3 regions of the Glutamicibacter sp. MCAF14 genome follow, and region 2 is predicted to be linked to each of the others. Evidence: riboswitches for the same ligand, from Rfam matches in the RefSeq annotation. Region 2 holds a riboswitch; each other region holds the start of a gene.

What was found. A riboswitch is a leader RNA that binds a small molecule or an ion and turns the genes downstream of it on or off. The one in region 2 is predicted to bind thiamine pyrophosphate.
Region 1: another riboswitch for thiamine pyrophosphate. It lies ahead of AB4Y71_RS02685 (ECF transporter S component); the one in region 2 lies ahead of thiO (glycine oxidase ThiO).
Region 3: another riboswitch for thiamine pyrophosphate. It lies ahead of thiC (phosphomethylpyrimidine synthase ThiC); the one in region 2 lies ahead of thiO (glycine oxidase ThiO).

What each region holds. Positions count from the first base shown of each region.
Region 1 covers NZ_JBFREO010000002.1:24,464-34,106, reverse strand. The annotation lists gene cls (cardiolipin synthase) at 1-931, opposite strand, end outside; gene AB4Y71_RS02695 (aminodeoxychorismate lyase) at 1,098-1,973, shown strand; gene AB4Y71_RS02690 (ATP-binding cassette domain-containing protein) at 1,970-4,297, opposite strand; gene AB4Y71_RS02685 (ECF transporter S component) at 4,294-4,902, opposite strand; TPP riboswitch at 4,967-5,087, opposite strand; gene AB4Y71_RS02680 (DUF4235 domain-containing protein) at 5,163-5,414, shown strand; gene mnhG (monovalent cation/H(+) antiporter subunit G) at 5,474-5,878, opposite strand; gene AB4Y71_RS02670 (monovalent cation/H+ antiporter complex subunit F) at 5,878-6,144, opposite strand; gene AB4Y71_RS02665 (Na+/H+ antiporter subunit E) at 6,147-6,773, opposite strand; gene AB4Y71_RS02660 (Na+/H+ antiporter subunit D) at 6,785-8,386, opposite strand; gene AB4Y71_RS02655 (Na(+)/H(+) antiporter subunit C) at 8,383-8,832, opposite strand; gene AB4Y71_RS02650 (Na+/H+ antiporter subunit A) at 8,829-9,643, opposite strand, start outside.
Region 2 covers NZ_JBFREO010000002.1:372,337-381,979, forward strand. The annotation lists gene AB4Y71_RS04360 (VOC family protein) at 1-87, shown strand, start outside; gene AB4Y71_RS04365 (lysoplasmalogenase) at 130-849, shown strand; gene AB4Y71_RS04370 (alpha/beta fold hydrolase) at 840-1,673, shown strand; gene AB4Y71_RS04375 (GNAT family N-acetyltransferase) at 1,741-2,175, shown strand; gene AB4Y71_RS04380 (OsmC family protein) at 2,207-2,638, shown strand; gene AB4Y71_RS04385 (mechanosensitive ion channel) at 2,934-4,154, shown strand; gene AB4Y71_RS04390 (GNAT family N-acetyltransferase) at 4,238-5,203, opposite strand; TPP riboswitch at 5,283-5,387, shown strand; gene thiO (glycine oxidase ThiO) at 5,385-6,497, shown strand; gene thiS (sulfur carrier protein ThiS) at 6,513-6,758, shown strand; gene AB4Y71_RS04405 (thiazole synthase) at 6,761-7,582, shown strand; gene moeB (molybdopterin-synthase adenylyltransferase MoeB) at 7,579-8,724, shown strand; gene AB4Y71_RS04415 (GNAT family N-acetyltransferase) at 8,756-9,298, shown strand; gene typA (translational GTPase TypA) at 9,446-9,643, shown strand, end outside.
Region 3 covers NZ_JBFREO010000002.1:178,770-188,412, reverse strand. The annotation lists gene AB4Y71_RS03410 (GTP pyrophosphokinase) at 1-787, shown strand, start outside; gene AB4Y71_RS03405 (hypothetical protein) at 1,052-1,315, shown strand; tRNA gene AB4Y71_RS03400 (tRNA-Met) at 1,478-1,554, opposite strand; tRNA gene AB4Y71_RS03395 (tRNA-Thr) at 1,602-1,673, opposite strand; tRNA gene AB4Y71_RS03390 (tRNA-Thr) at 2,187-2,258, shown strand; TPP riboswitch at 2,459-2,566, shown strand; gene thiC (phosphomethylpyrimidine synthase ThiC) at 2,563-4,305, shown strand; gene AB4Y71_RS03380 (DEAD/DEAH box helicase) at 4,399-6,315, opposite strand; gene AB4Y71_RS03375 (hypothetical protein) at 6,624-7,040, shown strand; gene AB4Y71_RS03370 (cystathionine gamma-synthase) at 7,139-8,296, opposite strand; gene AB4Y71_RS03365 (pyridoxal-phosphate dependent enzyme) at 8,324-9,643, opposite strand, start outside.

The DNA of each region.
Region 1 (9,643 bases), 350 kb from region 2:
CATAGGCCAGCGGGTGGCGGGCCTCATTCATGTCCATCAGCACTTCCTGGTCATCATCTTCCTGCCACCAGTCGGTAGCGAAGGTGACATCCAAGCTGTGCACCAGCGGGCCTTCGACGCGCAGCATCATTTCAACCCATTCGCGGCCCACCTTGTGCGAAGACTCGCGCTTGTAGCCCGGCTCGATCAAGTTCTGGCTTCCGGTGAAGGCCACTTCGCCGTCAACAACCATGATCTTGCGGTGATTGCGCAGATCCGGGCGGCGCCAGCGCCGGCCAATCAGGTCAATGGGCAGCATCGGGCGCCAGTTGATATTGGATTTCTTCAGCCGGTTCTTGAAATCCCGGTATCCCTTGACCCGCAGGGTACCGAGGTGGTCGAAGAGCATGCGCACGTGCACGCCGCGATCGGCTGCCGCTTCCAAGGAATCCAGCACCGGTCCCACATAATCCGGGTCATCGCCCATGATGTAGAACTGGATGTGCACATAACGGGTCGCCTTATCGATTTCCTTGCGCATCGCCTCAAGCGAAGCCCGGTAGTCGGAGATAACTTGAACCTCGTTGCCGCCTTCCAGGGGCATGGCCCCCAGATTGCGGTTGAGCATCACCGCAGATTCCACCCATTCTTCTTGGGAATGAAATTCTTCTGGCAACTGCATGTGGCCCGTGGCTTTCATAATCGCATCATGCGCACGCTTCTGCTTTTCCAACCGGCGGCGGGAAAGGCGAGGGTTTGCGAAAAGCCAGTACGCAACCAGACCCACAACGGGCAGGAAGAAGATGGCCAAAAGCCAGGCCATGGCGGTAGTGGGGCGTCGGTTACCCGGGACAATGCCGATCATGAAGTAGCGAACCGCTAGTTCTACTGCGACCAGCACGCTCCACAGAACGCCGCCAATCTGCAATAAGACTTCATTACTTGGCCACACTCAGGCACCCCCTTGGCTACGCCCCTCGAAAATGGCATTTTCGGCGTCTGATCAGTGAACTACAGGCGAAAATCCTTCGCTTAGCTTATCGAACAATGTCAGACTTGTCTGAATCTCTACGCACGGATATAACGCAGAAGACGCTAGGGTTCGATAATCTATGTCTATGAGCTCTCTTGTATTCTTGGATCCGGCCTATCCGGCTGGACGTCTTGCAGACATCACTGCACCGCAACTTCTCGTCACGGCACAGGGAGTCACACGTGGGGACGGCATCTTTGAATCGATGCTCTACACCAATCAGGCCGTACGCAAATTCGAAGCGCATCTGGCTCGTTTGGCCACCTCCGCCGAAGTTGCAGACCTGATCATTCCCGATGCCCGCAGCTGGTTTGCCGCGGTGGACACCGCAGTGGCCGATTTCGATGCCACCGGCGGAGCCGAAGAAGCAGTGGTCAAATTGGTGGCTGCGCGCGGCGAGCACGACAGCGATCCAGCCATCTGCTGGGTCACCGTCACCCCGGCCCCGGCCTTGGGCAAGGAACAGCGCGAAACCGGCGTCGATGTCCTGCTGCTCGATCGCGGCTACGACTCAAAGCTGGCAGAACGCGCCCCATGGCTCATGATGGGCGCCAAGACCCTGTCCTACTCGATCAACATGGCTGCCCTGCGCTACGCGCGCAAGCACGGCGCCCATGATGTCATCTTCACTTCCGCCGACGGCATCATCCTCGAGGCTCCCACCTCGACCGTGCTGGTGGCCCAGCGCGATGGCGAAACCAAGCGCCTGCTCACCCCGATGCTGGAAACCGGCATCCTGCCGGGAACCACGCAGAGCGCAATCTTTGATGCTGCAGCCCAGGACGGATGGGAGCTGGGCTACGGACCACTGCGTCCCGAGGACCTGTACCAGGCCGACGGAGTCTTCTTGGTCTCCTCGATCCGCTTGCTCACCCCGGTGCGCACCATTGATGCCAAGCCATTGCGTCTGGACGCCGAGCTGCATGAACAGCTCAGCGCCCTGTCCGACGCAATCCGCTAGGTCCACACCAAATTGTAGGTTCCTGCCAGCACGGCCGCCGTCATTGCGGCCGTGCCAAGCAGGACTCCGGTGCCCAGCACCAGCGCATCACGCCAGCTGAAGGTTGCAGTGCGAATCCAAGTGCGCTTGGCAGTACCAAATCCCTTGGCTTCCATGGTGGTTGCCAGCCGTCCGGCACGGCGAATCGCCTGCACCAGCAACGCCAGCACCTGACCCAAGCTTGCCTTCAGCCGCTGGCCCAAGGTGCCAAAGTTCCCCATACCGCGAGCACGCCGTGCCAAAGTCAGCGTGGTGAATTCTTCGACCATCAGCCCCAGCAACCGCATTCCCGCCAGCGCGCCGAGCACGAAGCGATGCGGCACCTTCAACTGCTGGGACAGCGCCCCGCCCAGATCGCTGGGATTCGTGGTGGCCAGCAGCAAAATACACGGAATAGCCAGCGCGAACGCACGCAGCCCGGTAGCAATACCACCGGCAACCGAACCTTCGGTAATGCTGAAGGCCCCGAATTGCGCGTAGACCATGCCGCTGTCCTGCCCCACCAGGGCAATGCCCCATGCGGCAAAGACTCCGGCCAGTAGCAGCGGCCAGGCCCGCTTGAGGAATTTGACCGGGCCTATTCCTGCCAATGGGAAGAGCACCACGGTCGCAACGATAATCACCAGCGCTGAGACCCAATCCAAGGTGGTGATCAGTGGCAGCGTCGCCGCTGCCACCGCCCCGAGCTTGGCCAGCGGGTTGATCTTCGCCAACCAGCTGCGCCCGACAGGTGCATCAAGCACCGGCCCCTGAACAGGAATCTGAGTGGTGGAATTCTGTGCGGCCAACAGCAGGTCATCTGCCTGCAGCACCTTGGCAAAATGATCATCGTGGGTGACCGCAATAATCGCAGTTCCCTGCTCCAATTCCTCAACCAGCAGCCCGGCCAGTTCGCGCCAGGTGTTCGCATCCTGCCCAAAGGTCGGCTCATCGAGGATCAGCACCTGTGGGGATGCGGCCAAGACGGTCGCCACGGACAGACGGCGCTTCTCGCCACCGGAAAGGGTGAAGGGATTCGCGTCAGCCAGCTCATCCAGTCCCAAGCGTTCAAGCAGCACCTGTACACGCTGCTGGATCTGCTCGGGTTCGTACTTGGGCAGCTCAGCATCGCTGCGCTGGGCACGACTGGGGGCAAAGGCCAGCTCTTCGCGAACGCTCTGGGTGACGAACTGGTGTTCAGGTTCTTGGAAGACCGACCCGATCCGACCGATCAGGGCCCCTGCCTTCCATGCAAATGGCGCTTGGCCCAGCCCGTCGGCAAGCTTCTCGCTGGCAGCCAGTTCACCGCCGGCTTTCTCCAGCAATCCGCCCAAGGTCAAGGCGAGGGTTGATTTGCCGGCACCATTTTCGCCGCGGATCACGGTGGCCGTGCCAGCCTTCACGCGCACGTCGACTGCTTGGGTGCGCGGGGCGGCGGCACTGCGTGCAGAGACCAGCTGCCGCGCTTCAAGCAGCGTTGGACCTGGCTCGTTGGCTGCAGCGGCTACCTGTGGAAGGTATCCGGGGATCCACAGCCCGGCAGCCGCCAGCTCGTTGCGCACCGTGGCGTCCGTATAGAGCTGCTGGGGGTCCAGATCATGCGCGACTCCCCCACCAGGCTGCAGCACGATCACCCGGTCGACATGTTGCGCCCAGGCATCAAGACGATGCTCGACAATGATCAAGGTGGCCCCCGATATCCGGGCCGCGTTCAGTACCGCATCGCGCAATAGCTCGATGCTTTGCGGATCCACATTGGCAGTGGGCTCATCGAGCAGCATCACGCTTGGCTCCATGGCCAGAATGCCGGCCAGGGCCAACCGCTGCTTCTGCCCACCAGAGAGTTCCTGAGTTCGGTGATCATGAGCCAACGCGCCCAGCCCCACCGCGTTCAACGCTTCGGGGATGCGCTGGCGAATCACCTGCGGATCAATCCCGAGGTTCTCCGCACCAAAAGCCACATCATCAGCGACCCGGCTTTGCACCACCTGAGTTTCTGGATCCTGCTGCATCAGCCCCACCGGATGGGTGCGGCTGAAGGCATCGGACCCGTCTATGAGCAGACGCCCGGATACCTGCTCGGCCTCATCGGCTTCGAGCAATCCTGCCATGGCGTGCAACAGTGTCGATTTGCCGGCACCTGAAGGACCGACCAGCAGCACCTTTTCTCCGGCGTGGATCTGCAGATCCAACCCGGAGATAGCCGGCTGGTGCCGTTCGGTGTGCTGCCACCCGAAGCCTGTTGCGGTAATTGCCGCCCCACGCTGGGTTTTACTGGCGGCCCCGGAATTGGCAACGAAACTCATTTTGAGCTTTCCAAGTGCGCACGCCGGCTGGCCAGCGCGCTCAGTGCTCCAGTCTTGGCCAGGGCACGAGTGGCCAGCCAGGACAGCAGACCGGCAACAATCAGTCCGGAAACACCGGTGGCGATCACGTGGAAGATCTTCATCCCCGCGGTGTACTCAACGTAGTAGGCCATGATGTAGGCCTCGGAAAATCCAGCAAACAGCCCGGAGAGCAGGCCTGCCAGCAGTGCAACGCCCAGGTTCCATTTGCGGTAGCGGAATGCGGCGAAGACCAGTTCTGCACCCAAGCCCTGGACCGCTCCGGAGATCAGCACGGTCAAGCCATAGTGCGAGCCGAGCAACGCTTCAACGACAGCGGCCAGCAACTCGCAATAGATCGCGGCTCCTGGCTTGCGGATGATCAGCGCACCGAGCACCGCTGGGAATAGCCACATGCCGGTGAGCAGTGCGGTAGCTGGTGGGAATGCGGCAAAAGCCAGTGAGAACAGGCCATATCCGGCGCTCCATGCCCAGAAGATGACCCCTGAAGCTACTGCGATCACCGAGGCGACCACGATGTCAACTACACGCCAGCCGGTACGCTGCTTCGATACTGTTTCGTTCATTGTTACTCCTCCTGTGCAAGGAGGGGAGATGGACGGAATGAGGGCATGTTCCCATGCCTATCCGCATCCGAGATGCTCGACTTCCTTCGCCGGTACTAGCCGGGGCAGGTTCGAGGGTCTGCGATCTATCGCACTCTCAGCGTCTTGCGACTTTTAAAAAGTCTGACGCTCCCCTGTCGGAAAAAATACTGCTCCCCCACCATACCGCAGGTATGCTGGGCAGAGGAACGATAAGTCAAGACCTTGATCGTGAGGAAAAAATGGATAAAGTGCAGAAACTTGTCACCACCGGCATCACCGTTGGTGCAGGCATTCTCGGCGGCAAGCTAGTTGATTTCCTTTGGTTGAAGGCCACCGGCAGCAAAGCGCCACGCAAGGGCACTGACGAAGCAGCTGAAGCTTCATTCCGTAAGGCACTGGGCTTTGCCGTGGTCTCCGCTCTGGTGGCAGCGATCATGCAGACCGTTGCAGACCGCAGCGCCAACAAGGTTGTTGCCAAGTTCACTAAGTAGGCATCGGCATTAAGCCATGAAGCGGGAGCCGCGATATTTGCGTGGCTCCCGCTTTGCGTTTAATTCTGGTTTTCTCCGGGTTGGTCCTTGGTGATCGGAGTGGCTTCGGTTGGTGGAGTGGAATTGACCTTGTTCACGACCAGGCTCAACTCATCGGAGAAGAGTGTCTCCTTGGCCGCGTGCTTGGTGCGGTAGCCGGATCGGCCGATCATGTGGGCAGAAACAGGTGCGGTCAGCAGCTGCATTCCCCAGGCCAGGACCAGCACCGGGATCACCGCCCAGCTGCGCAGATGAATGGCCAGTCCGGCGAAGATCAGCAGGAAACCGAGCACCTGCGGCTTGGTCGCGGCATGCATGCGGGTGAGCATATCCGGGAAGGTCAGCAGGCCGATACCGGCAATCAAAGACATCAGGCAGCCCACGACCAGCAGTATCGCGACAAGAATATCGAGGAAGAGATCCATTAGGCGTTCCTCTGATCCGAAACGAAGCGCGAGACGGTCACAGAGCCGATGAAGCCGAGCATGCAGGCGGCCACCACGAACAACAGGTAGTCGGTGTGCTTGTGCAAAACCATTTCCAGGCACAGCGCGGCGGAGATGATCAGCAACATCACGTCCAGGGCCAGCACCCGGTCAAGAATCGACGGGCCTTTGGCCACGCGGACCAGGCAAGCTACGGCCCCAAGGCACAGCATGATGCCGCAGATCCAAATGACGATGTCCATCATGTCTATTCCTTCCTCGCAGCAAAGTCCGGTCCGCATTCATTCTTGATCGCTTCGTACTCATCCGGACTGCCGATGGCCATGATCAGCCGGCGCTCGATGTCGCGGATGGCCGCCCGGGCTTTCTCCACATCTGCCGGAGATTCAATGTCGATGTAGTGCAGGTACAGGGTCGATGAGCTGCGGTCCACGTCGATCACGAACGAACCCGGGATCAGCGTGAGCACGTGGCCCACGGTCATCACGATCAGATCCGAGCCGGTGCGCAGCGGCACCGCGATGATGGCGCTGTGCGTCTTCTTGCCGTTGGCGATGGCCAGCTTGGCCACGTGGAAGCTGGCCACGACCACTTGGCCCATGAACCAGATGAACAGCTTCAGGCAGTACCACAGGTTGATGCGTCCGGACAGGACCACCGGCGGCAGCGGGAAGAGGTTGACGATGACCAGCGCGATGACCGCGCCGAAGATCATGTTGCCCAGCGAGAAGTCCTGCCACAGGGCGCCCCAGACGAAGAGCAGCAACAGCAGCAGCGGCCATTCCTGCTTGAATGTCGCGCGGTGGCGCACACCGGAGGTATCCAGCGCATCATCGATACGCTGGTCGCGCGGTTCAAAATTCCTATTCGGCATCATCCCTCCAATCAGAGTGGCAAGATCGCAGTGATATAAGGTTCGCGGGCAATCAGTTCCACGGCCACGCGCTCACAGAATTCGAAGATCGGTCCGGCAAAGACGGTCAGCGCAATACCTGCAAGCACCAGCGAACCGGTGGCATAACGCATGCCCCACGGCAGGGATTCGGCTTCCAGGGACTTGGCCAGCTTCAAACCCAGTCGGGGGTTCTGCCCTCCTCCGGCCAGGGTCTCATCGGCCACCCGGGTCGCTTCGGCGACCAGCCCCTGGTTGGGAACTTCGGCATCAGCGGCACGGCGCCAGAACACCCGGGCCCACACGCGGATGATCGCCATCAAGGTCAGCAAGCTGGTGAGCAGCCCGGCACCGATCACGATCCAGGTCAGCGCATCAGCCTCTTGCGCGGCCGCATGAAGCAGCCCGAACTTGCCCAGGAACCCGGAGAACGGCGGGATGCCGCCCAGGTTGATGGCCGGAATGAAGAACAACAGCGAAAGCGCCGGGGAAAGCTTGGCCAGCGAACCGAGCCGGGTGACATTCGAACTGCCGGCACGGCGTTCGATCAGCCCGGCGACCATGAACAGCGAGGTCTGCACGATGATGTGGTGGCCCACGTAGTAGACGGTCGCGGCGATGGCCAGCGGCCCGCCCACGGCCACACCGAAGATCAGGTAGCCGATGTGGCTGGTGAGCGTAAAGGACAGCATGCGCTTGAAGTCCGTCTGCGCCAGCGCACCGAGGATACCAATGACCATGGTCAGCGCCGCCACCACCAGCAGTCCGGCGTTCACCGCACCACCCGGGAAGAGCAGGGTTTCGGTGCGGATAATCGCGTACACGCCCACCTTGGTCAGCAACCCGGCGAACACCGCGGTCACCGGGGCCGGTGCCGTCGGGTAGGAGTCCGGCAGCCACAAGGACAGCGGGAAGACCGCGGCCTTGATGCCGAAGGCGATCAGCAGCAGCACATGCAAAATCAGCTGCGGACCCTGGCCCAGTTCGGGCAGCTTCAGCGCAAGGTCGGCCATGTTCACGGTACCGGTGGCCGCGTAGATCATCGCGATGGCCATCAAGAAGATCACCGAGGAAACTACGGACACCACCACGTAGGTGGTACCGGCGCGGATGCGTTCGGCGGTGCCGCCCAGGGTCAGCAGCACGTAGCTGGCGGTGAGCAGGATTTCGAATCCGACGTACAGGTTGAACAGGTCCGCGGCCAAGAAGGCGTTGGAAACGCCGGCCAGCAGGATCAGGTAGGCCGGGTGGAAAATCGAGACCGGTCCGGGCTCATCGCCGTCGGCCAGGCCCTGGCTGGTGGCGAACAGCAGCACGGCCAGCGAAACCACGGTGGAGACCAGCAGCATGAAGGAGCTGAACCCGTCGACCATCAGCGCGATGCCGAAGGGCGAGTCCCAGCCGCCGATGTGGATGGCGTAGCTTTCTCCGCCCCACACCGCGGCCATCATGCCCGCTTCGAGCACCAGGGTCAGCACCAGGATGCCGATGGTGATCAGCCGCTGGACGCGTACCTGGCGACGGGCCAGGAACGCGGCGCCTGCGCCGAAGATCGGCAGCACCACGGCCAAGGGGGCTAGGTCCAGAAAATTCACTCTTCCCCCTCTCGAACCGGGCGGCCTTCTTCATCGACGAATTCGGTCGTGTCCTCAGCCACTGGCGAGTCTTCCTCTTCGTCGTAGGCGGTCTTCTGCGAGACCTTGATATCTTCGGTGTCATCGGTGAACTCATCGGCGCTGGTCAAGGTCCAGGACCGGTAGATCATCGCGAGCAAGAATGCGGTCACCGCGAAGGTGATCACGATCGCGGTCAGGATCAGTGCTTGGGGCAGCGGATCGGAATACTCATCGCCGCTGAGCTGCGGGTTGTACAGCGGCGCGGCTCCGCGGCGTCCGCCACTGGTGAGGATCAGCAGGTTGATGCCGTTGCCCAGCAGCATGATGCCCAACAGCACGCGGGTCAGGGTGCGTTCAAGCACCAGATAGAAGCCGGCGGCCAGCAGTACGCCGGTGATTACCAGGAAGGTGATGTTCACGCTCATCGTCCAACTCCCGTCCGCGAGGCCTGGATCGCATCATGGCGATCCACTGGGCTGCGGCCTTCGGACAGCGAATCAATTTCACTGCCCAGCGAGCGCAGTACATCCTGCACGAGGCCCAGAACCACCAGGTACACTCCAATGTCGAAAATGGTCGAGGTGACGAACTTGTGATCTCCGAAGAACCAGAATTCCACCGCGTACGTTGTGAAGATCTCGTCGCCCAGCAGCAGCGGCACGACCCCGGCCAGTCCAGCCAGGGCGATGCCCCCGCCGATCAGCATGCCCGGTGCGATGCGCATCGATTCGGACAGCTCCACGCGGCCGCCGGCCAGGTAGCGGATGGTCAGTGCCAGACCCGCGATCAACCCTCCGGCGAATCCGCCACCGGGGGTGTTGTGCCCGGTGAGCAGCGCATAGACGGACATGATCAACACGGTGTGGAAGATCAGTCGGGTGACGACTTCGAAAATGATCGAGCGGCGTTCAGCGACCAGGGTGCTGCCGGCCATCAGCCAGTCCTGGTTGGAGCTGCTGGCAAAGCGACGTGCAATGCGCAGCTCGGTTTCCTTCGATTCCTTGGTGCCGATCGCTTCGGAACCCGAATCGATGGTGCCCGGGGCGACTTCATGGGCGCGGACCCGGCTGCCGAAGCTGCGTCCGGCGAAGATCAGCGATGCCACACCGGTGGCCGCGGCGGCCAGCACGGTGATTTCCCCGAAGGTATCCCACACACGCATGTCCACCAGCGCCACGTTGACGATATTCTTGCCGTAGCCTTCGGTGTACGCCATCTCCGGCCAAGCCAAGGAGA
Region 2 (9,643 bases):
CAGCAGTGGGGAACCCTTCCTTGGAAGGTCTTCACCGACCCGTCAGGAAATGAATTCTGTATCTTGGAACCGCTGCCAACAGCCTGAAGGGTAATCGAGAAAGCCCAAGGACCCGCAAAAAGGAATAACGTGCCAGCACAATCACACGGCCAAAGCGCCCGCGGAACCGAACCGAACCGTGCGCGCACCAGATTGCTGGTCCTGGCGATGGCGTTCGTCACAGCAATCCATCTGCTCACCCAGCTGTTCGCACCTGCAGGGATATTGGCCGACGTTACGCAGATAATGCTGATGCCGCTGCTTGGCGCGATCATCATCGCGCTGACCAGCGCACAGCGCGGCAAACTGATCAAGCTGGTGCTGATCGCGATCCTCTTCTCGTGGGTAGGTGACACCCTGCCACGGTTCATGGAGGGCGACCAAGGATTCCTGGCCATGGTCGGCAGCTTCCTCATCGCCCAGTTCTTCTACATCGCGGCGCTGGCCAGGTACTGGAGATCCTCCGTAATGCGGCACTGGTGGATGACAACTCCATATCTCGGCGCATTCACAGTTTTAGTGCTTCTGTGTGCGCCCGGGGCCGGGGCACTGCTGGTCCCGGTGCTCATTTATGGAGTGGCGCTGACGGCGATGGCCATTTTCGGCACTGGGCTGGGGGTGCTCGCTGGCTGCGGCGGGGCGATATTCTTCCTATCCGATTCCTTGATCGCCTTACGATCCTTCACCACCCTTGACATCCCCGGAATGGGATTTTGGATTATGCTCACCTACGTGGTTGGACAGGCGATGATAGGAATTGCCGCAACGAGAACCGAGCAGCACCAGAAGGAAAAGAATCCATGCCGTTAGCACCAGAAGCCAAGATCCCGTTGATCCTGGTGCATGGCAATGGAGTGGACCACCGTATTCTCAAACCGCTGGAGCCGGTGCTGGAAGAAGCCGGAATTTTCGACCTGCACTTTATTGATTTGCCCGGCTTCGGTACGTGCCCGCCACTGGATGGCACCGGGGGATTGCCTGAGCTTGCGACATGGCTGGAAGAACGAATCAAGCGCATCGCGGGAACTGGGAAGTTCGCCCTGCTGGGCAACTCCCTTGGAGGTTTGCTCTGCCAGGAAATGGCCGACCGTTTCCCCAACCAAGTCCAAGGCCTATTCCTCCTGGCACCGGCGGTCTTCCCTGATAACGCGAGGCGGACCCTTCCCGAAGCACAGGTACTCGTGGAAGATCCGCAATTAATTGCCCAGCTTGAACCGAAACAGGCACAGCTATTTCAAGAGGTTGCCGTGATTCAGTCACCCCAGACCTGGAAGCGCTTCGTCTCGTGGGTTCTGCCCGGTTTGGAATGCGCGAACTTGCGGGCCATGGCCAAGCTCTCCAGACGCTACGTCCTGGACACTTTGCCCGTGAACCGCGAGAGCCAACTGAACATCCCCGTTTCGATCCTGTGCGGCAAACAAGACCACGTCACCGGATATCAGGATCCAGAACGGCTCGCGCACCGTTATCCTGCGATGCGCATGGTGGTGCTTGATCCTGCTGGGCATAACTTGCATCTTGAGCAACCCGAGCAAGTAGCCTTCGAACTACAGGACTGGTCCTGCCGCATTGGCAACATCCGTGGCCTGTTCCCAGAACGCGAGGTACGCAAGGAGCCGGAGAAATTTGAGTAATCGCTTGCATCCGGCTACATTTCGAATCAGCAAGTACGGTTGTTGCCAGAGCACGAAGGAATAAGGCATGGAAGAAGAACTCGTGCTGCGCGAGCTCGAAAGCGTAGATGAAGTGCCTGACCTATTGGACATATGGCGCGGTTCGGTGGAACGGCGAGGAGATTTCCTCTCCGCGGCCGATATCGATGCCGTGGCCGTGGCTTTGGAGGCAATCTACAGCCAATCGGTGTCCATTAGAATCGCGCAGCAAGGGCAGCGCATTGTCGGCTTTGCTGCCTGGGGCCCGACACAGATTGAATTGCTCTGGGTGAGTCACAGTGATCGGCAAAAAGGCGTGGGCCGAGTCTTGCTGGAACAAATCATTGCCACCACTCCGGGCGTTAGTGTTCATCTCGATAGCCAGCGTCGGCACGCCATCGATTTTTTTGGCACCTGCGGATTCAAGCTGATTTCCTCGGACGCAGAAGCTTCGGAGCAACGCGTCATCTTGCGCCACGGATAATCTGCTCCCCAGATCGTGGCACCATAGTTTCATGAGCGAAAATAGCCGTGAAATCCGTGAAGTCAACATCGAGCGCCTCGAAGCGCGCAAGTACAAAGCCACCAGCCTTGAATCAGGTGCCAGCCTTGAATTCGGCCAGGGCGAGGGTCTGCTGACCCCCGTTGAGCTGTTGCTTGCCGCCATTGCAGGATGCTCTTCCATCGACGTGGATGTGGCAACTACGCGCAGAAGCGAACCAGAGAAATTTGAAGTCAAGGCCAGCGGCTACAAGGTCACCGAAGACTCTGCGAGCCGGATGGAAGACATCCATCTTGGTTTCGATCTGAAGTTCCCGGATACCGAAGAAGGACGCAAAGCCGCTGGCATGATCCAACGCATCGTCAAGCTGTCCCATGACAAGTACTGCACAGTTTCACGGACGGTTGAACTTGGGGCCGCCGTGCAGAGCGAAGTTATCGACTAAGCGTAGGGAAATTTTCGCAATTCTTAGCTTGATATAGGGCAACGGCCGAATCTGCAAGAGATTCCAAGGCAATTCAGGGGTTCTAGCTGTGCGTGGAACTTTCTAACATTGCGTGAATCAGTTGTGGCATAGGGCACATATTGCGGATTTCGTGCAATCAGCTAATATTTCATAAGGTTTTCGCAATTCAACCTGTGAAAGTCTATTGAATCAAGCTGGGGGTATTGGACTTTGCCCTAGTCAGTGTTGGAACTTCATCGTAGGGTCGGATTGTCCCTACGTTGAAGGAGCAGCAATGCAGTCTGAGAACGTTTTAGGAAATATCGACTGGGCGTCGATGCTACAAAAGGTTGGCATCGCGCTAATCATCCTCATCATTACGTGGCTTGTTGCGCGCATAGTTCGTTGGGCTGCAGCCAAACTGGTGACTAGGGTGAAGTTCCTGCAAAAGCAGGGCAATGACGGAGAGCAGATAGGCCAATCCCTCGGCAAGGTTGCAGGGTTGATTGTCTGGCTCTTTGGCCTGGTAGCAATCTTGCAAGTCTTCGCACTATCTGAAGTCCTCTCGCCGGTGCAGGGTCTGCTCGGCGGCGTAATGGCCTTCATTCCAAACCTCATCGGTGCAGGCTTCATCTTCTTCATCGGCTACGTGATCGCAAATATCGTTCGCCAGCTATTGAAGACCGCGTTGGGAACCGTAGACTTCAGCAGCTTGGTCCGCAAAGTCACCCCGCGCGGCGAACCTGTAGATGGAGTCCAGTCACGCGAATCCCAAGCGAAGATCGTTGACATCATTTCCAACATCGTCTTCGCCTTGATCTTGCTGGTCGTGGCAATTTCGGCCCTGCAGGTACTGGGAATCGCGGCAATTTCGGATCCTGCTCAGCAGATGCTGCAGCTGGTCTTCACCGCAATCCCACAGGTCATTATGGCCTTGGCTCTGTTGGCAGTCGGTATCCTGATTGCCAAGTTCGTCGGTCAGTTGCTTGAAACCACTCTTCACGGTGTGGGTACCGACTCGGTCGTGGCCCAGTGGGGCATTGTTCCCGAAGGCAAGAGCGCATCGGGAATCATTGCCGGCATCGTCAAGATCGCTATCGTGCTGTTCTTCGGCGTGATGGCAGCTCAGATGCTGAACTTCCCAGCGATCACCAACATCCTCAACGAGATCCTGGCCCTGGGTGGCAAGATCATCTTCGGCGCAGCAATCATTGCCGCAGGTTTCGTCATCGCCAATGTCATCGGACGGTTCTTGGGTGACACCACCGCTTCAAAGATCATCCGCTACACAGCAATTGCGCTGTTCGTAGCGATGGGCCTGAAGTACATGGGTATCGCCGATTCGATCATCAACATGGCCTTCGGCGCAATTGTCATCGGTGCAGCACTGGCAGCAGCGCTGGCCTTTGGACTTGGCGGACGCGATGCAGCCGCACGCACGCTGACCAAGATGGAAGCAAGCAAGAACAACGACGGCCCGAATACGATGCCACCATCGTCAACCCCTGGTATCTAACTATCAATCACAGAACTTGAGGGACAGATAAAAAGCCACGGAATCCAATTTTGGATTCCGTGGCTTTTTTGAATTTCAGCACGCTACGGTTGCCTGCTCCACGGCAGCGCGTTCACTGCCGGTGCCGGGTCGGTGCGCAACCGAGCATAGGTATACACATCAATGCGATTGCCATCCACCAAGAACTTGCCCCGCTCGATTCCCTCACGCAGGAAACCATTGCTTTCGGCCACGTGCTTTGAACTGGGATTATTTGCCCGCAGTCCAAGCTCCAAGCGGTAGAGACCCAACTCGCCGAAAAGATAATCCACCAAACTCGCCACAGCACGGGTAGCCAGTGATCGGCCACGGTACTTCTGGTTCATCCAATACCAAACCCACGCGTTCTCATTGGAATGGTTCACCGTCCCGCACACCAAGCCAACCAACCGATCTTCGATGGTCACCGCCAGTGCCCGCTGGCGTTTCCTATCCTCAAGCAGCGCTTGGACATACGCGTGAGCTTTCTGCGGGGTATCGGCATCGCCTTGGCGCTTCATATCAGGGTTTGAAGAAAATGCCTCGAACACCGCTGCTGCATCAGATGGTTCAAGTGGACGCACACAAAATTCATCTCCTGCGCTCGCAGCCGCTTCAGCTTTTGGAGTAGAAGCAGGGATCTGTGCGCTGCTGGTGGTGCCCTGATGGAAGATCATCTGCCAGCGATCCTGCTCAAGGATCCACAGCGAACTGCGCTCGCTGCTCACCTCGGCATGCAAGTGCCAGCGTAAAAGCACCAGGTGCCCTGCCAGCTGCAACGCCACCGGGTTCGCCACCTTCAACGGGCCCGACTGTCGAATGGGTTCCATGGCCAGCTGGGCGATGATGCTCTCCCGGTCATAGTTCCGTCCGCTGGCTCCAACCTCGCGGAACCAAGGATGCAAGAGCCGCTTCAATTCCTCGACGCTGCTCCGGCGACTTGGATCCAGCAGTTCTTGCTCCAAGTCGATGATGACTTGGGCCAGCGAAGAATCAAGCCGAAGAGCTACAGGGAAGTCTTGAAAATCCATACCAGTAACTACATCACAGAAGATGACGGAACTAGTGGCAATAAAGTTCGACATTATGAGCTAGCTCATGCTTATAATCGCAGTAATCCGCGGGAGCCTGAATTGACCAGGCTGAGAGGGCACCGAGCCGACCGCTACACCTGATGCGGGTCATGCCGCCGTAGGAAGGAAGCGTGCCCTTGTGCATGTCAATATCGTTGGTGCCGGAATTATTGGCCTGGCTATCGCATTCGAACTCCAATCCCGAGCTCACACCGTCACGCTTATCGATCCGGGTCCGGGCCACGGCGCCAGCTATGCAGCGGCAGGAATGCTCGCTCCGGCAGCTGAAACCAATTGGGGCCACGGTGAGCTGCATCAGCTGCTCGCCGCATCGAATGCAGCCTATCCACAATTTATTGAACGCATAGAATCCGTGACCGGGCACCGGCCGGACTACCTGCAAAACTCCACGCTGGTTGTCGCTGCCGAGCCTGCTGACCGCGAAGCATTACATGAATTGGCAGAGCTGCAAGTATCCCTTGGACTGTGTGCGCAAAAGCTGTTGCCAAGCCAAGCACGAAAACTCGAACCGGCGTTGGCCGCCAATATCGCAGGCGCGGTCCTGTGCGAAGAAGACCATCAGGTCGACCCGCGCTCAGTTCTCAAGATCCTGCTGGCGCACCTGCGTCCGTCGCTCATTGAAGAATCCGTGCAGACGCTGCTCACTAAAGGGGAGCGGACCGTCGGGGTTCGCACCGTAACAGGCCGGATCCTCGAAGCTGACCAGACCATCCTTGCCACCGGGCTTGGCACGGTTCAAGGCCTCCCGCATCTTCCGCTGCGCCCGGTCTATGGAGATATCCTGCGGATCCAAGGACCTGCAGGACCTCCGCTGATTACCCGCACCATCCGCGGCATCGTGCACCGGGACAACGTGTACTTGGTCCCGAGAAAGGACGGCAGCCTGGTGCTTGGCGCCAGTGTCCGCGAAGATGCGCAACCGGCAGTGAACATCGGGGCCATGCACAACCTGCTGGACAATGCCCGCAAGCTGGTTCCCGGGATCAGCGAGTGCACCTTGAACGAAGCCACAGCCCGAGCCCGTCCAGCCACCCCGGATGACCGGCCGCTGATTGGCCGCCTTGATCCGGGCCTGGTTCTCAGCACCGGATATTCCCGCCACGGTGTCCTCTTGACCCCGTTGGGCGCCCGGATGACCACCGACCTCATCGATGGCGCAGAACCTGGGCAATTCGACTTGGCAGTGAACCCGCACCGCTTTGCTACGACAACTACTCTGAGCACTCATTGAATGGAGCACGCAGCTATGAAAACCATCGGCATCAACTTCAATTCCCAGCCAGTAGACCTGGCCGAAGGCACGACCCTGCGCGAACTGATCAGCACGAGCATCGGCAAGGAAATGGATGACAACTCGCTGGCAGTAGACGGCAGCAAGCTGGGAATCGCAGCCGCGGTCAATGGGGCCGTTGTCCCACGAAGCGCGTGGAATACCTGCCTGCTGGCCCAAGGGCACAGCGTTGAACTCGTTACCGCCGCCCAAGGAGGCTAAGCATGGAAACGCAAAACATCACCGAATTAGACAGCCAAACCGATCCCTTCCAGATCGCCGGGCGCACCCTGTCCTCCCGCTTGATCCTGGGCACCGGGGGAGCAACCTCGCTTGCCACCTTGGAAACCGCGCTGCAAGTCTCCGGCACCGAACTGACCACCGTGGCCATCCGCCACTTCTCGGCAGCCGGAGCCGGCAGCGTCTATGAACTCTTGCAGCGCAACAACGTGATCCCGCTGCCTAACACAGCCGGATGCTTTACCGCCCGTGATGCAATTCTGACCGCGCACCTGGCGCGTGAAGCATTGGAGACCAACTGGATCAAGCTCGAAGTCATTGCCGATGAGCACACGCTGCTGCCCGATCCGCTGGAACTGCATGCAGCTGCCGAGCAATTAGCCGCCGACGGCTTTGAAGTGTTCGCCTACACCAATGATGATCCTGCCCTGGCCCAGCGTTTGGAAGATGCAGGGGTGGCCGCCATCATGCCAGCCGGTGCCCCCATTGGCTCAGGTCTGGGAATCTTGAATCCACACAACATTTCCACCATCGTGTCACGCGCAAATGTGCCGGTGGTCCTCGATGCCGGGGTGGGAACGGCCTCGGATGCGGCCCTGGGAATGGAATTAGGCTGCGACGCGGTACTCCTCGCCAGTGCAGTCACCCGGGCGCACAATGCACCCCTGATGGCAGCCGCCATGCGCGATGCTGTGCGGGCCGGCCGAGCCGCACGGCTGGCAGGGCGCATTCCTCGACGCGAGACCGCGCTGGCCTCCTCGCCAGCCGAGGGCATGATGAAAACCCTGATCGGCGACTTCTCATGACCCGGGCACCCCTGGTCTCTGCTGGTGCCGAATTGGAACCGGCCGAATTGGCGCGCTATTCGCGGCACTTGACCCTGCCTGGAGTTGGCGCAGAAGGCCAACGGCTTATCGCCAATGCCAAGGTGCTGGTCATCGGGGCCGGGGGACTGGGAAGCCCCATCGCCAGCTATCTGATTGCCGCAGGTGTCGGCACCCTGGGCGTGGTGGATGATGACCGGGTTGAACTGTCGAATCTGCAACGCCAAATCATGCACCGCGAACACGACGTGGGGCGATTGAAAGTTGATTCCGTGCCGCGGCTGGCCCATGAACTGAACCAGCATGTCCGGATCACCACCGTGGCGCAGAAACTGGACGAAACCAACGCCGTGGCCCTATTCAGCGATTATGATCTGGTGATCGACGGCAGCGATAATTTCGCGACCCGGTACCTGTCCAATGACGCCGCGGAAATTACCGGCACGCCGTTGGTCTGGGGCACGCTATTCCAATTCTCCGGACAAGTCTCCGTATTTGATCCGCGCACCGGACCGATGCTGCGAGACCTGTTCCCAGAAATTCCCGATGCGGATTCTGTGCCCAGCTGTGCCGAGGGTGGAGTCTTTGGCGCCCTGTGCGGAGTGATCGGTTCGGTGATGTGCACCGAAGCTTTGAAGCTCATCACCGGTGTCGGCACTACCCTCAGCGGCAAGCTCTGGCTCTATGACGCACTGGATGCCAGCGTGCGGACCTTGTCCTTCTCCAAGGATCCAAAGCGAGAACCGGTTGTCGAGCTAGGACAGTACCAGGCTGCGGCGTGCGGCATTGAAAAACAAGACCTGGAGCTGAGCGTTGGGCAATTGACCGAAATGGAAGCGCAAGAAGCGGTCTTGGTCGTGGATGTACGCGAAGGCTGGGAACGCGAAATCGTGGCGATTCCACATAGCCAGCATGTGCCGCTGGCGCAGCTGCACGAAGACGAGCTCGCAGAACTGGCCCGTAGCGCGTCGAAAATCGTGTTCGTGTGCAAGACCGGTGCACGCTCCTATCAAGCCGCGCAGAACTTCGCATCCGGCCCGACATCAAGCATTCCGGTCTACAGCCTCAGCGGCGGAACCCTGGAATGGGTGAAACAAGTGCAGGGGCGCGACCTGGCCTACTGAACGGAAGATTCTGCACTGGCATACTTAACGCATGAGATTGGGAGCTGCGCTGGAAATCCGCGAATTGGAAAGCCAAGACGAACAGCAGGCAATCGATGCGCATCACCAGCTAATTGCCGAAGACTTCGAGTTCTTGCCTACCTGGTCTGCCGATGAGGATTGGGAAGACTACATCTACCGGATGAGTGCGGGGCGCCGCGGTGAGCACATCCCGGAAGGGTGGGTGCGCTCGGGGTTGTTCGCGGCCTTTGACCAGGGCGATCTGGTGGGGCGAGTTTCACTTCGATACGAGCTCAATGAAGGCCTGCTTCAAGTCGGCGGACATATCGGCTATGGTGTAATTCCCGAGTATCGTCGTCTTGGTGTGGCACGGGCACTGTGTAAATTCGGATTGCAGGAACTTCGCGAAGCGGAAATTGAACATGCGCTCGTAACTTGTGATTCCGATAACATTGCCTCAAAATCCACCATTGAAAGTTGCGGTGGCTTGCTGGACGCGGAACTTCCCGAAATTGAAGTCAGTGATGGGCCCAGCAAGTTGCGGTTTTGGATTTCAACGCGGTCAATCCGCTGAATTTTTCGCGACTGGTACATGAAATTCCTGTATGTTCTGACACAGATCAACAGACTATGAGTCTCGAGCGCGTAAACTGGATTGTTGGGTCGACTTTGGCCCCGACTCCATAGACCCAAATTCTCGAGCGGAAGTGAGCCTTCACGCATGTCAGCAAACACCATTACTCGCGATGAACTTCGCAATGTAGCCATCGTTGCACACGTTGACCACGGTAAGACCACCCTCGTCAACGCAATGCTCCAGCAGACTGGCGCATTCGACAGCCATGGTGAAACCGAAGATCGCGTGATGGACTCAGGTGAGCTGGAACGCGAGAAGGGCATCACCATTCTTGCTAAGAAC
Region 3 (9,643 bases), 190 kb from region 2:
TCACGCAGCGCTTGCGGCTCCCCTTGCAAAGCAAGCAACACCTGCCGAGCTCCAGGAAATGGCACAAGCGTTCCATCACGATTTCCAGCGTTTCATGATGGAGTACCAATTCGCCGTCGATGAAATGCTGACTAAAGTTTCAATTCTGCGTGAAGAGTTCTTGTATCTGCATAAATACAACCCGATCGAGCATGTTTCTTCACGGGTGAAAACTCCTGAAAGCATCATGCGCAAGGTGAGCAAGCGGAATATCGCTCCGTCCTTGCCGATCATTCGGGAAAATATTAGTGATATTGCTGGAGTGCGCATCACCTGCAGCTTCGTGAAGGACATCTACAAGGTCTTGAACACGCTAACTTCTCAAAGTGATCTGAAGGTCATCCAGATCAAGGATTACATCAAGAATCCAAAATCCAACGGTTACAAGAGCGTGCACGCGATTATCGAGATTCCGGTGTTCTTGTCCGACGGGCCGGTCAATGTTGTCGTTGAAGTGCAGATCCGCACAATTGCCCAAGATTTCTGGGCCAGCTTGGAACATAAGATTTTCTATAAGTATGAAGGGGACGTTCCAGCCCGTCTTGCGGACGAGCTTGCTGAAGCGGCCGCAATCGCCACGACCTTGGACATGCGAATGCAACGGCTGCATACCGAAGTCCATGGCCACGATGCCGACCACGACGGTGCCAGCCACACTGATTTCGACAACACGGCAATCGACAATCTCTTGTCGTTGGCCAGGGAATCAAGCGCGGAGAAGCGCAAGTCCACCGGGTCAAAAAGCTAGTTCCCGCCCATACGGTGCTCCCGGTAATTTCTTGTGTTCGGTTACCGCGGTTTGCCCAAGCAGAACCACTGCTCGAATCCAGAAGTTTCCTCCCACAAAAGTAGGATTTACAAGACGCATATTAATTCATAGAGTGGGAATATCCGGGCATGAGGCTGGACATCACCCCCTCAAGCAACTTGGAACATTCATGAACCCTTGGGACCACGACCGCGCAGTATAGTTTTTCGATTCGAGGCGGCAGGCATTAGTTAGGGGCATTCGATGAGCAAAGCAGCACGCGAAATGGCAATCTTGACGTTGGCTCTCCTGGCAGCACTTCTCATCGTGGTATCCGATGAACCAATCTATGGCCTCTTGCTTGGCAGCTGGGCTTTGATGGGGTGGTTCTGGTTCCGCGACAAACAGCAAAAAGTCACTGTGGATGCCAGTGATCTTGACCCGAAAGATGTCAAAGCCTACCGGCAGCAGCACCGCGGCGCGACGATAAGCGATGCAGTCAACGCACTGGGCAAGCCAAAGCCATAAGAAGCGATCTTCACCTGCCAGGTGATTCACAAACGAATCACTTGGCAGGCAAGCAAGCAGGCGAAAAATTCAAGAATTCTCCAGACCTTACTTAGGGGCCCGATTTGTCCTGAGTGCCTGAAATCCAAAAAAGACCCACAGCAAAAGCTGCGGGTCTTCATTTGGTAGCGGCGCCGGGACTCGATCCCGGGACCTCACGATTATGAGTCGTGCGCTCTAACCAGCTGAGCTACGCCGCCACAAGTGAGAAGCAATCCAGTAGAAGCCAAGAAAGCTTCTCACTCAGAGCCCCCTGCCGGAATCGATCCGGCGACCTCGTTCTTACCAAGAACGCGCTCTACCACTGAGCTAAGGGGGCAACGAGTAAATACTCTACACGGATTTCCCAGCAAAGAAAAATCGGCCAACTCGCCCATAGGAATGGCCCATCCAAAACGAATAAGGCCTAGTCAGTGCTAATTTACATGCAGGGCCCATGCGACGTAGAACTATGAGTGGCACAAAAAGGGCTTGGGTGACGATGCTCACTTTGGTAATTCCCTGGGCTCACTAGCGCTTTTGCACTAGACCGCATGCCTCGAACGATGATCAGGTGACTTTGCCCAGCAACCGTCCTGACGCCCGACGGGAAACCCGTTCCCATCGGCAGCAAACCCCTGCACGAAGCCGCGGTGGGCGCCCGGAGCATCAAAGCAAGAAAAAGATCTTTTCTAAGATGCTGAATGCCTCAAATTCCTTTCACTACCCAGCTAATTTCACACTCGGGTATCTATGCACCAAACGCAACCTGAGTAGTGATGTTGTGACGTCAGCAACAAATTCTCAGCGGATTTTGCAAACCTTAAAAACCTGTGTAAAGTATTTACCTGTTGCCCCCTTAGCTCAGTGGTAGAGCGCGTTCTTGGTAAGAACGAGGTCGCCGGATCGATTCCGGCAGGGGGCTCGAAATAAGAGAGACAATCTGATTGCAGATTGTCTCTCTTTTCGTTTCCCCAAAAGTTTCTCCCACTACGCCCCACAGCAGCCTGTTTCCCAGCTGCCAGCGAGAGTGAAACCACTTCCCATCTTCTGGACCGCTGCTTCTTCACATCCATAATTTGTGCAGCGCTGCTGTCTTTTCTGGCAGAAATCGTGCTAAGTTGATCGCGACCACACGGGTGCCCTGGCAAGGGCTGAGATCGGACTATCGCCGTCCGCGACCGTTGAACCTGTCCGGGTAATGCCGGCGAAGGAAGTGAGTTTCCCCAGTGGAACAATTTGAACAGCACCTTGCCCACACCCTTGCCTACCGCGTGTCTGAGGGAATTTCCGTTCCCGTCACCCAGATCCAATTGGCTGGCTCCCCCAATGGCGAGCTAAATGAACCGTTGCAGGTGTATCGCACCAGCGGACCGGGAAGCGAACCCACCCAAGGATTGCAGCCTTTCCGCGAACCGTGGATCCTGGAACGCGGGGATGTGGAAACCTATGAGGGTCGAGAACGCAATCTGCACGATGACGGACGCTCTGCGGTTCGCAGAGGCACCGCCAGCGCAGAGTGGGCCGGACGCTCGGCGCCTCCGCGAAGGGCCGTCAGCGCAGCCCGTGTGACCCAGATGCACTATGCCCGGGCCGGGATCATCACCCCGGAAATGCGCTATGTTGCCATACGCGAAGAATGCGATGTCGAACTGGTGCGCAGCGAGCTTGCGGCCGGCCGGGCCATCATCCCGGCGAACATAAACCACCCGGAATCCGAGCCGATGATCATCGGCAAGGCCTTCTTGGTGAAAATCAATGCGAATATCGGCAATTCGGCGGTGACCAGCTCCATCGCCGAGGAAGTCTCCAAGCTGCAGTGGGCAGCCAAGTGGGGTGCGGACACGGTCATGGATCTGTCCACCGGAGATGACATCCACACCACCCGCGAGTGGATCATCCGCAATTCGCCGGTGCCCATCGGCACCGTGCCGATCTACCAGGCTCTGGAGAAGGTCAATGGCGAAGCTAATGAACTGACGTGGGAGATCTTCCGGGACACCGTCATTGAGCAGTGCGAGCAGGGCGTGGACTACATGACCATCCACGCCGGAGTGCTGCTGCGCTACATCCCGCTGACCGCCAACCGCGTCACCGGCATGGTCTCGCGCGGCGGGTCCATCATGGCAGGCTGGTGCTTGGCGCACCATCAGGAGAATTTCCTCTACACCCACTTCGATGAGCTGTGCGAGATCTTCGCGCAGTACGATGTGGCGTTCTCGCTGGGCGACGGGCTGCGCCCTGGTTCCATTGCGGATGCCAATGACGCCGCCCAGTTCGCCGAGCTGGACACCTTGGCAGAGCTGACCAAGCGCGCCTGGAAGTACGACGTTCAGGTGATGGTGGAAGGACCGGGGCATATCCCGTTCCACCTGGTGCGCGAGAATGTGGAGCGCCAGCAGGAACTGTGCGATGGGGCTCCGTTCTACACGCTGGGCCCGCTGGTCACCGATATCGCTCCGGGCTACGACCACATCACCAGCGCCATCGGCGCCACCGAGATCGCCCGCTACGGCACCGCGATGCTCTGCTACGTCACTCCCAAGGAGCATCTGGGACTGCCTAACCGGGATGATGTGAAAACCGGCGTCATCACCTACAAGATCGCCGCGCACGCCGCAGATCTGGCCAAGGGCCACCCTGGGGCCACGGCTCGCGATGATGCGTTGAGCAAGGCGCGCTTCGAGTTCCGCTGGCATGACCAGTTCGCGCTGTCCCTGGACCCGGTCACAGCCCAGGAATTCCATGACGAGACGCTGCCGGCCGAACCAGCCAAGACCGCGCATTTCTGCTCCATGTGCGGGCCGAAGTTCTGTTCCATGCGCATTTCCCAGGATATCCGTGACGAGTACGGATCCGCCGAGGCCCAAGCCGCGCTGGCCGGGATGGCGCAGAAGAGCAGGCAGTTCTTGGAAAGCGGCGGCACGGTCTACCTCGGGGACCAGATCCCGTTGGGAAGCCCGGCCCCGTAAGCGGGCTCCGGTTAACGGAAAACGCCCTCGGAGCAAGCTTCATGCTTGCCCCGAGGGCGTTATCTAATGCTGTTCAGCTAGTGTGCGACAGGCTTAGTAGTCGCGACGTCCACCGCTACGGCCCGAATCGCTGTAGCGATCCTTGCCGCCGCGTCCGCCGCCGCCGAAGCCGCCACGTCCGCCACCACGGCCACCGCCGAAGCCGCCACGTCCGCCGCCACTGCGACCGCCACCGAAGCCGCCGCCACGGCCGCCGCGGAAGCCACCGCGGTCGCCGTCGTCTTCACGACGTGGGCTGCGGCCATTGTCGAGCTCGAGCTCAATGGCTTCGCCGCCGATGCGGGTCTTGGACAGTGCACGCCACTGGTCCTTGGTCAGCTCGGCTGGCAGCTCGACCAGGGTGTGGTCCGAACGGATCTCGATGCCGCCGATTTCCGAAGAATCGAAGCCACCTTCGTTAGCCAGTGCGCCAACGATCGAGCCTGGCTGCACGCGGTTGCGGCGGCCAACGGCCAGACGGTACATGGCGTTGCCTTCAGCAGCGGTCTTGCGGGCACGTGGACCACGATCGCCACGCTCACCGCGTTCGCCGCCTCGCTCTGGGCGATCCATGCGGGCCTTCTTCGAAGGCGACATGACTGGTTCGGTCATCAGCAGCGGGCGACCGCCCTGAGCCATCAGAGCCAGCGCAGCTGCGATTTCCAGCTGATCCAGGTCTTCGTGCTCGGAAGCGAACTTCTCCACGATTTCGCGGAAGGTAGTCAGGTCCTGGCCGCTGATGGTCTTGTCGATGCGATCGGTGAACTTCTGGATACGGCGGTCGTTGACCGAATCCAGCGAAGGCAGCTGCATCTGGGTCACCGGCTGGCGGGTAGCCTTCTCGATGGCACGCAGCAAGTACTTCTCGCGTGGGGTCATGAACAAGATCGCGTCGCCCTTGCGGCCGGCACGGCCGGTACGGCCGATGCGGTGCACGTACGACTCGGTGTCATGCGGGATGTCGAAGTTCACAACGTGGGAAATGCGCTCTACGTCAAGTCCGCGAGCGGCCACGTCGGTTGCAACCAGGATGTCGATCTTGCCCGAGCGCAAGTTCTCGATGGTGCGCTCGCGCTGCTGCTGCGGGATGTCGCCGTTGATGGCGGCAGCGGTGAAGCCACGAGCCTTCAACTTGTCAGCCAGGTCCTCGGTAGCCATCTTGGTACGTACGAAGGCGATAACGCCTTCGAAGGTCTCGGATTCCAGGATGCGGGTCATGGCGTCAAGCTTGTGGGCGCCCATCACCTGCAGGTAGCGCTGGGTGATGTTGGTGCCGGTGGACTGCTTGGACTTCACGGCAACTTCCTGCGGGTTGCGCAGGTATTCCGACGCGATGCGGCGGATGGTGCGTGGCATGGTGGCCGAGAACAGGGCAACCTGCTTGTCCTCTGGGGTGGCTTCCAAGATCTTGTCGACCTCTTCGGCGAAGCCCATGCGCAGCATTTCGTCGGCCTCATCAAGGACAACGTACTGCAGGTTGGACAGGTCCAAGGAACCCTTGTTGATGTGGTCGATTACGCGACCTGGGGTACCAACGACTACCTGGGCGCCACGGCGCAGGCCGTTGAGCTGCGGGCCGTATGGCGAGCCACCGTACACTGGCAGAACGGTGAAGTTCGGCAGGTACTTGGCGTAGGAAGTGAAAGCCTCGGCTACCTGGAGGGCCAACTCGCGGGTTGGAGCCAGAACCAGGATCTGAGGGGTCTTGGCTGGACCATTGGTGTCAGCCAGTTCTGCCATGCGGGACAGGGCAGGAAGTGCGAAAGCAGCGGTCTTACCGGTACCGGTCTGAGCCAGACCGACAACGTCGCGGCCTTCGAGAAGCAGTGGGATGGTTGCTGCCTGGATTGGCGATGGCTTTTCGTAGCCAAGGTCGGCAAGCGATGCAAGCACGCGGGCATCCAGACCAAGTTCGGAGAAGAGCACAGTTGGCTCTTCTGGGGTCTGGTTGTCGTCGGTGTTTACGGGCATGTCAGAAGACACGAAGAATTACCTCATTCGTTTGGGGATAGGCCTTGGCCGTCCCAAAAGAAACGACGTATAGGCTGCACAGTCAGATACAAGTCACGCTCATCAAGCGCTCCCCTATGACATAAAGACCCGCACACACTTTGCGGAAAATACAACACGAGAAGGCTCCGGCCTCAAAAATTGGGCTGGATGCGAGAGGGATACCCTGATGTTCGCGAACACTTAATGCTAGCTTGAACCCACCACTATTGTCAGTGTCCAGAGCGTGTGAGATCGGGCACCGCGCTGGAACACGTAGGGTTGTACATGTGAAGAAACCACTTTTTCCACGACGTCCCAACGAGCCAACCCCCGGCGGATTATTCATCGCCCAAATGCTATGGCTCCTAGCCGGAGTGCTTTTTCTCGGCTTCGGCGGCTTCCTGGTTCATGAGCATACCCAGCAGTCCACCATGGGCTTCGCGGTCATTGCACTGATCATCCTTTTTGCCGCCGCCGGCCTGGCCTGCTGTGTGCTGGGTTACCGCTTATTCACCGGAGACCGGGCAGCACGCACCCAATTGTCCTGGGTCGGACTGATCACCGCACTGCCGTTGCTGCTGCGATTCGGCCGTTATTCGATCCTGGCGGCCATCATCATGTTCAGCGTGGTGCTGATGTGGATGCCTGCAAGCAACAAGTACTTCAAGATCGTAGATCCCAAGCCCGCCAAGCCCCGCCGGTAGGCAGGCCACCAGCAAGCAGGCTGCACAACTGAAAGAACAAAGGACCTGAGGTCCGCTTGCCCGTTAGGCAGCGGAACTCAGGTCCTTTGGCTTTGGCCTTAGAGGTTGGTGAAGGCCTTTTCCAGATCCTCAATCAGATCGGCCGGGTCTTCAATGCCAACCGAGAGGCGCAGCAGGTTCACTGGAACTGCCAGCTCGGTGCCCTTCACCGAAGCGTGGGTCATCTCCGATGGGTAGTTCATCAGCGATTCGATGCCACCTAGGGATTCAGCCAGGGTGAACAGCTTGGTGCTCTCGGCAATCTTGCGAGCTGCTGCTTCGCCGCCGTTGAACTGCACCGAGACCATGCCGCCGAAGCCGGACATCTGCTTCTTGGCGATCTCGTGGCCGGGGTGGTCTTCGAAGCCCGGGTAGAGCACGCGCTCCACTTCGCTGCGATCGCGCAACCACCCGGCAACCTGTGCGGCGTTCTCCGAGTGGGCACGCATGCGCACGCCCAGGGTCTTCAGCCCGCGGGTAGTCAAGAAGGCGTCCATTGGGCCCGAGACCGCACCGACGGCGAACTGGATGAAGCCGATCTTTTCTGCCAGCGCCGCATCCTTGACGATCACTGCACCGCCGACCACATCGGAGTGGCCGCCAATGTACTTGGTGGTCGAGTGGACCACGATGTCAGCGCCCAAGGTCAGCGGCTGCTGCAGGAATGGGCTGGCGAAGGTGTTGTCCACGACCAGCAGCGCGCCGCCGGCGTGGGCGATTTCAGCGACCTTGGCGATGTCGGTGATGGTCATCATCGGGTTCGATGGGGTTTCAACCCAGACCAGCTTGGCCTTGTTCTTTTCGATGGCGGCAGCCAGCGCTGCTTCATCAGCCATGTTCACTGGGGTGTTGCCGATGCCCCAGTCGCCCAGCACGCGGTCGATCAGGCGGAAGGTTCCGCCGTAGGCGTCGTTGCCCAGCACGATGTGGTCACCGGGACGCAGAATCGCACGGATCAGCGAGTCCTCGGCGGCCAGGCCGGAGCTGAAGGAGAAAGCGTGGTTGCCGAACTCGGCGCCAGCAAGCTGTGCCTGCAACGCGTCGCGGGTCGGGTTGGTGCCGCGGCCATACTCGTAGCCGTTGCGCAGGCCGCCGATGCCGTCCTGGGCGTAGGTCGAGGAGAAGTGCAGCGGTGGAACTACAGCACCGGTGACCGGCTCGAATTCCTGGCCCGCATGGACAAAGCGGGTGTTTGCTCCCTGATGGTTTTCAGTCATCGATATCAATCCTTTGAGGTGTTGTCTCTAGCGGGTGGAGTAGGCCAATAGATCAGCTGCGGTAGCTGCGGCGATCACTTCGCCGCCCTTGGTCAGCAAGACCGCGGGATGGCTCTTGAGCAGTTCTTGGGCATGTTCGGCGGTGTCTGCAGTGCCGATCAGCGGCATCGGCAGATCACCTAGGTCCGCCAGGGTGCTGGTTGGTTCTGCGCCGGAGAGCAGTGCATCGGTGATGTCCCCTGCCCCGATGACCCCACGGATTTCTCCGATACGGGCCGGAAGCGGTGCAGCAGAAACCACCAGTGCGTCATCGCCCTGTTCGCGCAGTGCCTTGGCAGCCTCAGCCAGGGTGGTTTCCAAGGTTACGGTGCCAGTGCCCTGCTTGGCCAGAGCGGCGCCGATGAAGTCCAGTGCGGAGTATTCATCGGTAGTGAAGCCCTGGTCCAGCATCCACTGGTCGTTGAAGATCTTAGCCAGGTAGCCGCGGCCGCCATCCGGAGCGATCACCACGACGACGTCATCTTCGCCCAGGTCCTTGGCCACGCGCAATGCGGCAACCACGGCCATGCCCGAGGAACCGCCCAGCAGCAGGCCTTCTTCCTTGGCCAGACGGCGGGTCATTTCAAATGATTCCGCGTCGGTGACTGGTTCGACAACATCCGGGACGGATGGGTCGTAGTTCCCCGGCCACATGTCTTCGCCCACGCCTTCAACGAAGTACGGGCGGCCGGTGCCACCGGAGTAGACCGAGCCATCGGGGTCCGCGGCGATGATCTTGACCGGGCCCGAGGCGCGGTCGGCGGAGATCTGCTTGAGATAACGTCCGGTGCCGGTGATGGTGCCGCCGGTGCCGGCGCTGATTACTGCGTGGGTCAGCTTGCCTTCGGTGTCATTCCAGATTTCCGGGCCGGTGGTTTCGAAGTGGCTATCGGGTGCGCCGGGATTGGAGAACTGGTCCGGCTTGTAGGCGCCGTCAATCTCGGTGACCAGACGGTCCGAAACTCCGTAGTAGGACTGGGGCGAATCCGGGGCGACTGCGGTTGGGGTGACAACGACCTTGGCACCGTAGGCACGCAATACGTCGCGCTTTTCTTCGCCCACCTTATCCGGGGTGACGAAAATGGTGTCGTAGCCCTTGAGCTGGCCGACCATGGCCAAACCAACACCGGTGTTGCCGCTGGTTGGTTCCACGATGGTTCCGCCGGGCTTGAGCTGGCCGGATTCTTCGGCGCGCTCGACCATCTTCAATGCGATGCGGTCCTTGATGGAACCGCCCGGATTCAAGTACTCAAGTTTCACCAACACGGTGGCTTTGATTCCGTCGGTGACTCGATTGAGCTTCACCAG